2 linked regions of the Dongshaea marina genome follow. The protein of the gene in region 2 interacts with the protein of the main gene of each other region in a pairwise test. Links are inferred from orthologs where the notes say so. Each region holds a gene or a part of one and is shown on either strand. Other genes may lie near its edges.

Evidence for each region.
Region 1: the proteins of DB847_RS21100 (region 2) and groL interact in binary tests that used the Escherichia coli proteins (3 or more experiments, as listed by UniProt). The link is inferred for Dongshaea marina from one-to-one orthologs.

What each region holds. Positions count from the first base shown.
Region 1 is NZ_CP028897.1:493,804-497,995, reverse strand. What follows is about bases 1,223-4,192. They hold groL (chaperonin GroEL), read right to left. Parts: upstream 3,546-4,192; coding sequence 1,899-3,545; downstream 1,223-1,898. Other genes in these bases: DB847_RS02540 (MATE family efflux transporter), read left to right, coding at 4,095-4,192; DB847_RS02545 (co-chaperone GroES), read right to left, coding at 3,576-3,869. Also shown: ltrA (group II intron reverse transcriptase/maturase), read right to left, coding at 1-849.
Region 2 is NZ_CP028897.1:4,509,037-4,514,467, reverse strand. The notes cover bases 1,066-4,051. They hold DB847_RS21100 (ABC transporter ATP-binding protein), read left to right. Parts: upstream 1,066-2,139; coding sequence 2,140-2,964; downstream 2,965-4,051. Other genes in these bases: DB847_RS21090 (ABC-type transport auxiliary lipoprotein family protein), read left to right, coding at 3,867-4,051; DB847_RS21095 (MlaD family protein), read left to right, coding at 2,951-3,865; DB847_RS21105 (MlaE family ABC transporter permease), read left to right, coding at 1,066-2,134. Outside these bases: DB847_RS21110 (MIP/aquaporin family protein), read right to left, coding at 1-540; more of DB847_RS21105, read left to right, coding at 998-1,065; more of DB847_RS21090, read left to right, coding at 4,052-4,487; DB847_RS21085 (ATP-binding protein), read left to right, coding at 4,533-5,431. UniProt on the Escherichia coli protein: Part of the ABC transporter complex MlaFEDB, which is involved in a phospholipid transport pathway that maintains lipid asymmetry in the outer membrane by retrograde trafficking of phospholipids from the outer membrane to the inner membrane.

The DNA.
Region 1 (4,192 bases), 4.0 Mb from region 2 along the record:
ACCGGTAATGACAAAGTCATCCGCATATCTGACGTAATTGACCTTAGTCTTGTAACTGGCTTTAGTGTTTTTCTTCCCAAAATGAGATTCAAGCACCGTATCCAGACCATCAAGAGCCATGTTGGCCAACACTGGCGAGATAATACCTCCCTGAGGAGTTCCCGCCTCTGTTGGATTCCACTGGCTGGATTCCATATATCCTGCCTTCAGCCATTTCCTAACTATGCATCTGTCCAACGGAACATTTGCCGTAATCCAGTCATGGCTGATGTGATCAAAACACCCCTTAATATCACCTTCAAGTATCCACTGAGCCGAATTCTTGCGACTGAGATTGACAAAAATCTGCTCAATCGCATCAGCAGTAGATCGCTGAGGGCGAAAACCATAGGAGTTACGATCCGCGGTTGTCTCCGAAACAGGATCCAGGGCCATCAGATACAAAGCCTGCATAGCCCTGTCAAACATGGTCGGTATCCCAAGCGGACGACGTTTGCCATTCGCTTTCGGAATGTAGACTCTACGTAACGGTTTTGGCTTGTAGCCTTGCCGTCTTAATCGGATAACAGCACTCCATTTAGTTTCCGGGGTATCCCAAGTTTCACCGTCAACACCCGCAGTCTTGCGACCACGGTTCTCAGTTACTCGTCTTACAGCCAAAGCCTTGGCTGAAAACGAGCGAACCAACATGCGCTGCAATCTTTTGACCTGCCGCCATTGCTGATTCTTCGTTGCTTTCGCGATTCGTACCTGTAGCCCTCGCACCCTCCGATGACAGTTGTTCCAGTCGATCGTATGCCAACTTGTGGCTGGGTGTGAGAATGCAGGTGTCGATAAACAAACACTCATCTTGCTATCCTCCAGAAGTGATCCCGGAAGACAGAGAATAGATATCCCCATATGGGGCTATTCCTGCCCCACATGGGATCGTTTTGTAAGTGTGACTCATGTTACTGAGCGCACATTTCCCGACGGCTTTACACGCTTTCACGCGATTAAAGACCAAGCAGACGTCAGCTCCGTTTCCGGCAGAGGAACATTGTCCCCTTATCCACCTCATTACAAGGCAGCATTTGCTTCTTCTGCTCTCCTATTCCCGCATCCTCAACAGTTTCCCTCGCGGGTTACCTGCCAAAATGGCAAAGATACGGGGTTACCGAGTTCCGTTTCCATTACATGAGTTACTTAGGTTCTGCCTATCCACCGATGGCACAAGAGTCAGCGTATTCCCAGATGTAAGGGGAATAACCGGCCATATACCTTTTGGTCAGAGCGTTAGTCCACCCACCGACGTCAAGATCAGTGAAGAAGACGACAATAGCGTTACGCTCGTCGCGGCTGACGGTGTTTAACAGCAGTTCACTTGCGTTAACCATATAACCCAGCCTAGCCCCTCTACAGCCTACTATTGGCTGCATGCCTGCCTATCACCTCACGGTAACAGACAACCGCATACGCGGGGGTACATTGTCAGGAAGCTCCGCACATCACGTTACCGTAGATGCACTATCCCTAGGCTACTATTGGCTGAACAATAGGTCTTACTATCCAATTACCTACCCGTCCGAGTAACTAATTGGCTAAGACAATAATGAAAACAGCTTCGCACCGTGTAGGTGGCTCAAGCTTAAATAAGACACGAATATCCCCGTTACCTCACAGACACTATTAGCGCTGTTTCAACGTGTATCATTCGCTTAAAGCGAGGGATACAGGCTTTCGCCCATACCTAAACATCGGACCTCGTACGAGGACCGATATTCGGGCTTGAGTTTAAGCCCGAATATCGGGTTTATCAATTGCTATTTCGGCGGGAAGGGCAGTGGTCAAACCCTATGAGTTAATGACCACTGTGGACGTAGCCCGCTCGGCTAGCTACCTACGCGACTCTCGTCGCACTACATCATGCCGCCCATGCCGCCCATACCGCCCATGCCACCCATATCTGGCATAGCTGCTTTATCTTCCTTAGGCAGGTCTGTCACCATACACTCGGTGGTGATCATCAGACCAGCAACAGAAGCTGCGTACTGCAGAGCAGAACGAGTAACCTTGGTTGGATCCAGGATACCCATCTCCAGCATGTCGCCATACTGCTCGGTAGAAGCGTTGTAACCATAGTTACCCTCGCCTTCGCGAACGTTGTTAGCAACAACAGATGGCTCTTCACCCGTGTTCTGTACGATCTGGCGCAGAGGTGCTTCCATCGCACGCAGTGCGATACGGATACCCACGTTCTGATCTTCGTTGTCTGCGCTCAGAGTGCCCAGCTTAGCCGCTGCGCGGATCAGCGCAACACCACCACCGGCAACTACACCTTCTTCTACCGCAGCGCGAGTAGAGTGCAGCGCGTCTTCAACACGAGCCTTCTTCTCTTTCATCTCAACTTCAGTTGCTGCACCAACCTTGATCACGGCAACACCGCCAGCCAGCTTGGCTACGCGCTCTTGCAGTTTCTCCTGGTCGTAGTCAGAGGTAGACTCTTCGATCTGCTGGCGGATTTGACCCACACGCCCTTCGATAGCAGCCGCTTCACCCACACCGTCGATGATGGTGGTGTTTTCTTTGCTGATCACGATACGCTTAGCACGGCCCAGATCTTCCAGAGAGGTCTTCTCCAGCTCCATGCCGATCTCTTCAGAGATCACGGTACCCGCAGTCAGGGTCGCGATATCCTGCAGCATTGCCTTACGGCGGTCACCGAAACCAGGTGCCTTAACCGCAGCAACCTTCACGATGCCACGCATGTTGTTCACAACCAGAGTTGCCAGCGCTTCGCCTTCAACATCTTCAGCGATGATCATCAGCGGCTTAGAAGCCTTAGCAACACCTTCCAGAACTGGCAGCAGCTCACGGATGTTAGAAACTTTCTTGTCTACCAGCAGGATGAATGGGTCATCCAGCTCAACAGTACCGTTCTCCTGCTTGTTTACGAAGTAAGGAGACAGGTAACCGCGGTCGAACTGCATACCTTCAACAACATCCAGCTCGTCCTGCAGAGCCTGGCCCTCTTCAACAGTGATAACACCGTCACGGCCTACTTTTTCCATCGCGTCAGCGATCAGCTGACCAACGGTCTCGTCAGAGTTTGCAGAGATGGTACCAACCTGAGCGATCGCCTTGGTGTCGGTACAAGGAGTAGATTGAGTGCGCAGCTCTTCAACCGCAACACCGACAGCCTTGTCGATACCGCGCTTAAGATCCATTGGGTTCATGCCCGCAGCAACAGCCTTCAGACCTTCGTTCACGATAGCCTGAGCCAGAACGGTCGCAGTAGTAGTACCGTCACCCGCAGCGTCATTGGCCTGGGAAGCAACTTCCTTAACCATCTGAGCGCCCATGTTCTGGAACTTGTCTTCCAGCTCGATTTCACGCGCTACAGAAACACCATCTTTAGTGATGGTCGGAGCACCGAAAGATTTGTCCAGAACTACGTTACGACCCTTAGGGCCCAGAGTTACTTTAACCGCGTCAGCCAGCAGGTTTACACCCTCAGCCATCTTCGCGCGAGCATCAATGCCGAATTTAACGTCTTTTGCAGCCATTTCTATTAATCCTTAATTATCTAAAGCAAATTACTGTTCAACAATCGCCAGGATGTCAGACTCGGACATGATCAGAACCTCAGAGCCATCCAGCTTCTCAGTCTTCACACCAAAACCTTCGTTGAAGATAACAGTGTCACCAACCTTAACAGCCAGTGGCTTCACTTCACCGTTATCCAGCACGCGACCCTGACCGATAGCCAGAATTTCACCGCGGGTAGACTTCTCGGCCGCAGAACCGGTCAGCACGATGCCACCAGCAGACTTGGCTTCAGTTTCAATGCGCTTAACGATCACACGGTCGTGTAATGGACGAATATTCATCGATAACTCCCCTAAATGAGTTTTGTCACACGATTTTGCGGCGTCTATGCCGCATCAGTTCAAACAGCTTGACCATATTGTCAACGCCAGTCTCAACTAGATGGGGACGCATTCAATCACTTCAAGGGATGCAGCGAATTTTTTTTTAAACCGATGGGATCGGCATCACCAACCCGGCCTATTTCGGATTTAGACAGAGTAAAAAATCGCATGCTAGAATGAGCCATGCCAAGCTCCAATCCCCATTCACTCCTCAGTGATCCGATCCCGCAAACCCTGACCCGAATGGGTGCCCCCATGGCCCTGGGGATTATTGCGATTCT
Region 2 (5,431 bases):
AGCCATTCCCTTGGGAGCACCATTGTTATCATCTGTCAGTGCCAGGATCCCCATCATCAGGACGGCTGTAATGGTCAGCTCAACCAGAAATGCGTGAAAATTACTCAGGGAGTGGTAAGGATAGGTGGAGAATATGCCGGCGGTTTGCAGGCTGGCGGCACTACCACGCACCACGTGGTTGGTTGTCTCCCAGTCATGGAACAGATTCATATAGAGGAAGTAGACCAGGGCGGCAGCGCAGAAAGCTCCGGCAACCTGGGCGATGATATAGGGAATAATTTTGCGTTTTTCGAAGCCTTTAAACGCGGCAAGAGCAAGGGTGACTGCCGGATTGATATGAGCACCGGAGACACCACCTGCAACATAGATAGCGATCGCCACACCCAATCCCCAGGTAATACTGATCTCCCACTGGCCAAATTCAGCCCCGGAGAGCACCTTGGCTGCGACACAGCCGGCACCAAAAAATATCAATAAACCTGTCCCAAGAAACTCGGCAATACACTCTCCCAAGAGATTATCCTGGCTTTTCAAGCTCATAGGGTTGTCCTTTTGTGTTGTTTCCATCACGTGAGTTTAAATGTTCGATTTTGCTCACTGAGTGAGCTTTTTCTATCAAAATCAAACGGTCTTTGATTTTGCTTATTTTTTGTAACAAGTCCAGAACATTTGGCCCACGATTTTAGAAAATGCGGGCTCCATCACTTCAACCCTGTCATTTCGTTTTGAGCGAGTCCTTCCTAACTGTGTTCGATTACGAAAGTAAAGAAAACACAAATGAGATACCTGTTTCAGATCACAAATTCGAGGTAATTATTTCCCGCTGAAAAGTGAGGATTTTTGATAGCCCTCGGATGTTGGTTTTTTGTTAAATGGTTGAGGATTTATAAAGATGTCGCGTGCCGGATTAAAGGAGTATGCTGCAGCGTCAGTTGTTGCATTCTTATGGGTGCATGTATTTAATCATGGGTAGAGATGAGCCGCAGCGTGCCAGGGTATGCATAAAGATATTGAGAATAACCGGTTAGAGAGAAATGTTGCTAATTTCACCGTCAATGAGGGCCGGATCAAGCTCACGGGTAACTGGACCTGGCAGGGGATCGCCAAAAACCTCATCGAGACCCTGGACCCGGATATGCCGATCCAAGAGATCGATGCCAGGGAGATTGGCAGGTTAGATACGACAGGTGCCTATTTTATCAATGAACTCCAGGGACGATTAAAGGAGAAGCAGGCGAGTGAAATCGATCTGTTGTTAAGCCCCAAGCAGGGGATACTGTTTAAGCTGGTCGCGGATAACAGTACCTTTGAGAAGACCCGCAACGGTAAAACCCATCAATTTGAGATCGCCTACCAGATTGGTGTCAAAACCAGTCAGCACATCAAAGACTTTGTCTCTTTTGTCGGCTTTGTTGGCCAGATAGGCCAGACCCTGTTTGAAACTGCCAGGGCGCCCTGGAAAGTGCGGGGACGGCTGGTGATGGATGTGGTGTATAACTCCGGCTATCAGGCGATAGGTATCGTCTGTTTGTTGTCATTTCTGATAGGAGTAGTACTGGCTTACCAGATGGGACCACAGCTGGCGACCTATGGCGCCAATATCTTTGTGGTCAATCTGTTGGGTGTCTCGGTGTTGCGGGAGTTTGCCCCGCTTATCACCTCGATAATCGTTGCGGGGCGCTCGGGGGCGGCCTTCGCTGCCCAGATAGGAACCATGAAGGTCCAGGAGGAGGTGGATGCCCTGCAGACCTTCGGCCTCTCACCGATTAAGCGTCTGGTGATGCCGCGTATCGCAGGCCTGATGATTGCTCTGCCTCTGCTGGTGGTACTGGCCGATGTCGCTAGTATCCTGGGAGGCATGTTGATGTCTAAGGCGGTTCTGGGACTTAGTTTTTCTGAGTTTCTGATTCAGTTTGGCAAGACGGTTGCCGTCAAGCACTACGCGATCGGCCTCATCAAGACTCCGGTCTTTGCGATCATTATTGCGGCGGTGGCATGTTACCGGGGGCTTAAGGTTAAGGGGGATGCCAATAGTATTGGTGAAGAAACGACTCGCAGCGTGGTTTATGCCATCTTCTTTATTATCATTACTGATGCGATCTTCTCGATAATTTTCAGTACTACCGGAGTATAAGCAGGATGGAGCAGCAAAATGAGGTGATCATCCGGGTTGAGGGTCTTGGAACCTGTTTTGATGACCTTTGGGTGCATAAAAATCTGGACCTGGAGATCCGCGAGCGGCGGATCATCGCTATCATTGGGGATAGTGGCTGCGGCAAAACCACCCTGATCCGTGAGATCCTGATGCTACAGCAGGTGACTGAGGGCGGGATCTACCTGTATGGAGAGCAGATTGCCGGCATCCCTTTATCTGAGCTCCAGATCAAAAAATTCACCAGCCACATGGGGATGATGTTTCAGCAGGGCGCTCTGTTTTCATCCCTGACCGTGCTGGAGAATGTGATGTTTCCGCTTAGTGAATATACCAATTTTGATAACCGGCATATTGAGAACATTGCCAAGTTGAAGCTCAAAATGGTTGGGCTCAGCGAAAGCAGCTTTGCTAAAATGCCGGCAGAGCTGAGCGGGGGGATGCTCAAGCGAACCGCCCTGGCGCGAACCCTGGCGCTGGATCCTAAAATCATATTTTTAGATGAGCCCTCTGCGGGACTCGATCCTCAGGGTGCCTATGAGCTGGATCAGCTGATCAAGGGGCTTCAGGAGTCTTTGGATCTGACGGTGATCATCATCACCCATGACCTGGATACCATCTGGGGAATTGTCGATGAGGTGGTCTACCTCGGGCAAAAGCGGGTGCTGGTGCATAGCAGTGTCGAGGATGCGGCCAAAGAGACGCGCTATAAGACCCTCTATGATTTTTTTAACGGGCCGCGGGGCAAGGCAGCTCAATGTTTCCAAAAGCATGACAGTGATCCACAGGAGATCTTGCATGAACAACAATAGCCGCTACATCTTTGTCGGTTTCTTTATCATCCTGGCGACCTTTGTCCTGATCTTTATCGGATTCTGGCTGGCGCGTGGGTTGCAGTCGGTAACATATTACACTTATGTTGCCGTATTTCATGAGTCTGTGGATGGGCTCAATATAGGTTCAGACGTTAAGTTTAACGGGGTTGCGATCGGTAAGGTGCGGCAAATCAAGCTGGACCGCCACAATCCAAGCAATGTGGATGTCTACCTGGATATCGCAGAGGGCTCACCTATTACCATGGCCACCTATGCCACTTTGGTGCCCCAGGGGATCACGGGCCTCAACTATGTGGGGCTGCAGATCGATAAAGATGAGGCGAAAGGGGTATTACGCCCACCCAGCACCGAGGCGCCCTATCCCAGGATCCCGACACACCCCTCCCTGTTTAACAGCGTGACCAGTCAGGTGATGGATATCTCAAAAAACATCGCGAAAGTGACCGATCAGATCGGGGAGTTGGTGAATGAGAAAAATGCCAATAATTTGCAGCAGATCCTCAACAATCTTGCCGATGTTACCTCTGCTTTTTCCAAAAGCAATCAGCACATTGCCCACAGCCTGGCGAGCCTTGACAAGATTTTGGCCAATGTCTCAGCCAATAGCGGCAACATGGGTCAGATGATGCAAAATATCGGGCAGACCTCCAAGGATATCGCCAAGGCGAGTCAGGAGCTGACGGCGTTAAGCAAGAGCCTCAACAATACAACGGTCCAGGGAATGAACCAGACCATACTGCCAACCCTAGGCCAGACTCTGCAGCGGGTAAACAACACCTCTCGCCAGCTGGAGTTGCTGCTTGAGACGATTAACAATAATCCATCGGCCCTGGTACGAGGTCAGGCGCCCAAGGCCCCGGGACCAGGAGAGAAATAATATGCGACATTTGCTAATGGCTCTTTTAAGCATGACGGTTCTGTTCGCCCTGAGTGGCTGTGCCCTTGAGCCGGTCCAGCAGCCCGCCATGACTCAATACCAGCTGGTGCTCCCTAAGTCCGAATCATCGACCTCTGGGGTCGTTGCTCCAAACAAGCAGCCGATCTTACTGCTGCAGCGAATGACCGCCAGTGAACCCTTTAATGGTAAGGCGATGTATTTCAGCCAGGGGGAGTACTCCCTTGGCAGCTACGCCAGTCACCAGTGGGTAGCTCCGCCGCAAAATATGCTGACCGGACTGCTCAATCAGTACCTGACTCAACACGCCGGTTTGTTTGTCGTTCCCGGCGGCTATATAGGCTTTAGCAATTACAGCTTGATGAGTCATCTTAACAGCCTGATGCTTTTAGATAAGCAGAGTCAGTTGCTGCTGGAGGTCGCCTGTACCCTGAAAGATAATCGCACTGGCAAAGTGATTGGACAAAAAGAGTTTAAAATCGAGAGCTCCGCCATCGTGAGCCCCGAAGGGATGGTTAAAGCCAGCAGCCAGGCAAGCCTGCAGCTGGCATCAGAGATCAATCAGTGGCTGATCGCCAGCCTTAAAGCACAACCTGAACCTTGATAACTAATAGTATTCCCCGAGACAGCGGGCTAATTTGAGAAGGCCATGAGCGATAACAAACCGAATCACCCAGTAACAGGAGTTGCTGAGCATAGAGAGATTCAGGAGACTCTATTAAATCGAGCATGGCGACTTATCGGGCTCCTTGTTTTACTGGCGACTTGCCTCCTTTTTACCCGTGCCTACTTTGTTGGCTGGAGCCCAAGTTATACGCTGTCGACCATTGGCATGGTCAGCGTTTTTATTACCTCTTTGAGCTATCGCTGGCTGAACTATCAGCTTAAAGCTTTCCTGTTTATCTTCTTTTTTATCGTCCTGGCGGTTTATGAGTATCTGGTCTGGGGGACGGTGATCTCTCTTGAGAGAGATATCATAGGTGCGATTCTGGTGGCACTTATTTTCCTCGGCAGGCGCAGTGCTTATGTGACGGCAGCGATCTGCATGCTACTTATGTCCGGGGTCGGGTACCTGACGGTCACTAGTGTGGACCCAACCCCCCTTTCGCGTGGGCTTGATTATAAAGCAACGGCGACCTGGGTTTCGATCATCGGAAACTTCTTTTTTCTCTTCCTGCCACTGATGATTATTGTCGCAGAAATAGGTCATCACCTGGCGCAAAAGTACGAAAGACTTAAGCAGCTCAACCAACAGCTTGATGAGAGCAGCCGGGCGCTGCAGCAGTCAGAGATCGCAAGGCAAGCCGCCGAGATAGCCAACCAGCGCAAGAGTGAGTATCTCACCGATGTCAGCCATGAGATCCGCACCCCGCTCAATGGGGTGGTGGGGGCTCTGGAGTTGCTCAAGCTGTCCGGCCTTAACCGGGAGCAGCTTGGGATGACCCAGACCGCCGAGCACTGCACCGAGTCTTTGCTGTCACTGATAAACAACATCCTGGACTTTTCCAGGATTGAAGCCGGGGAGATGGCTCTGACCTGTAAGCCATA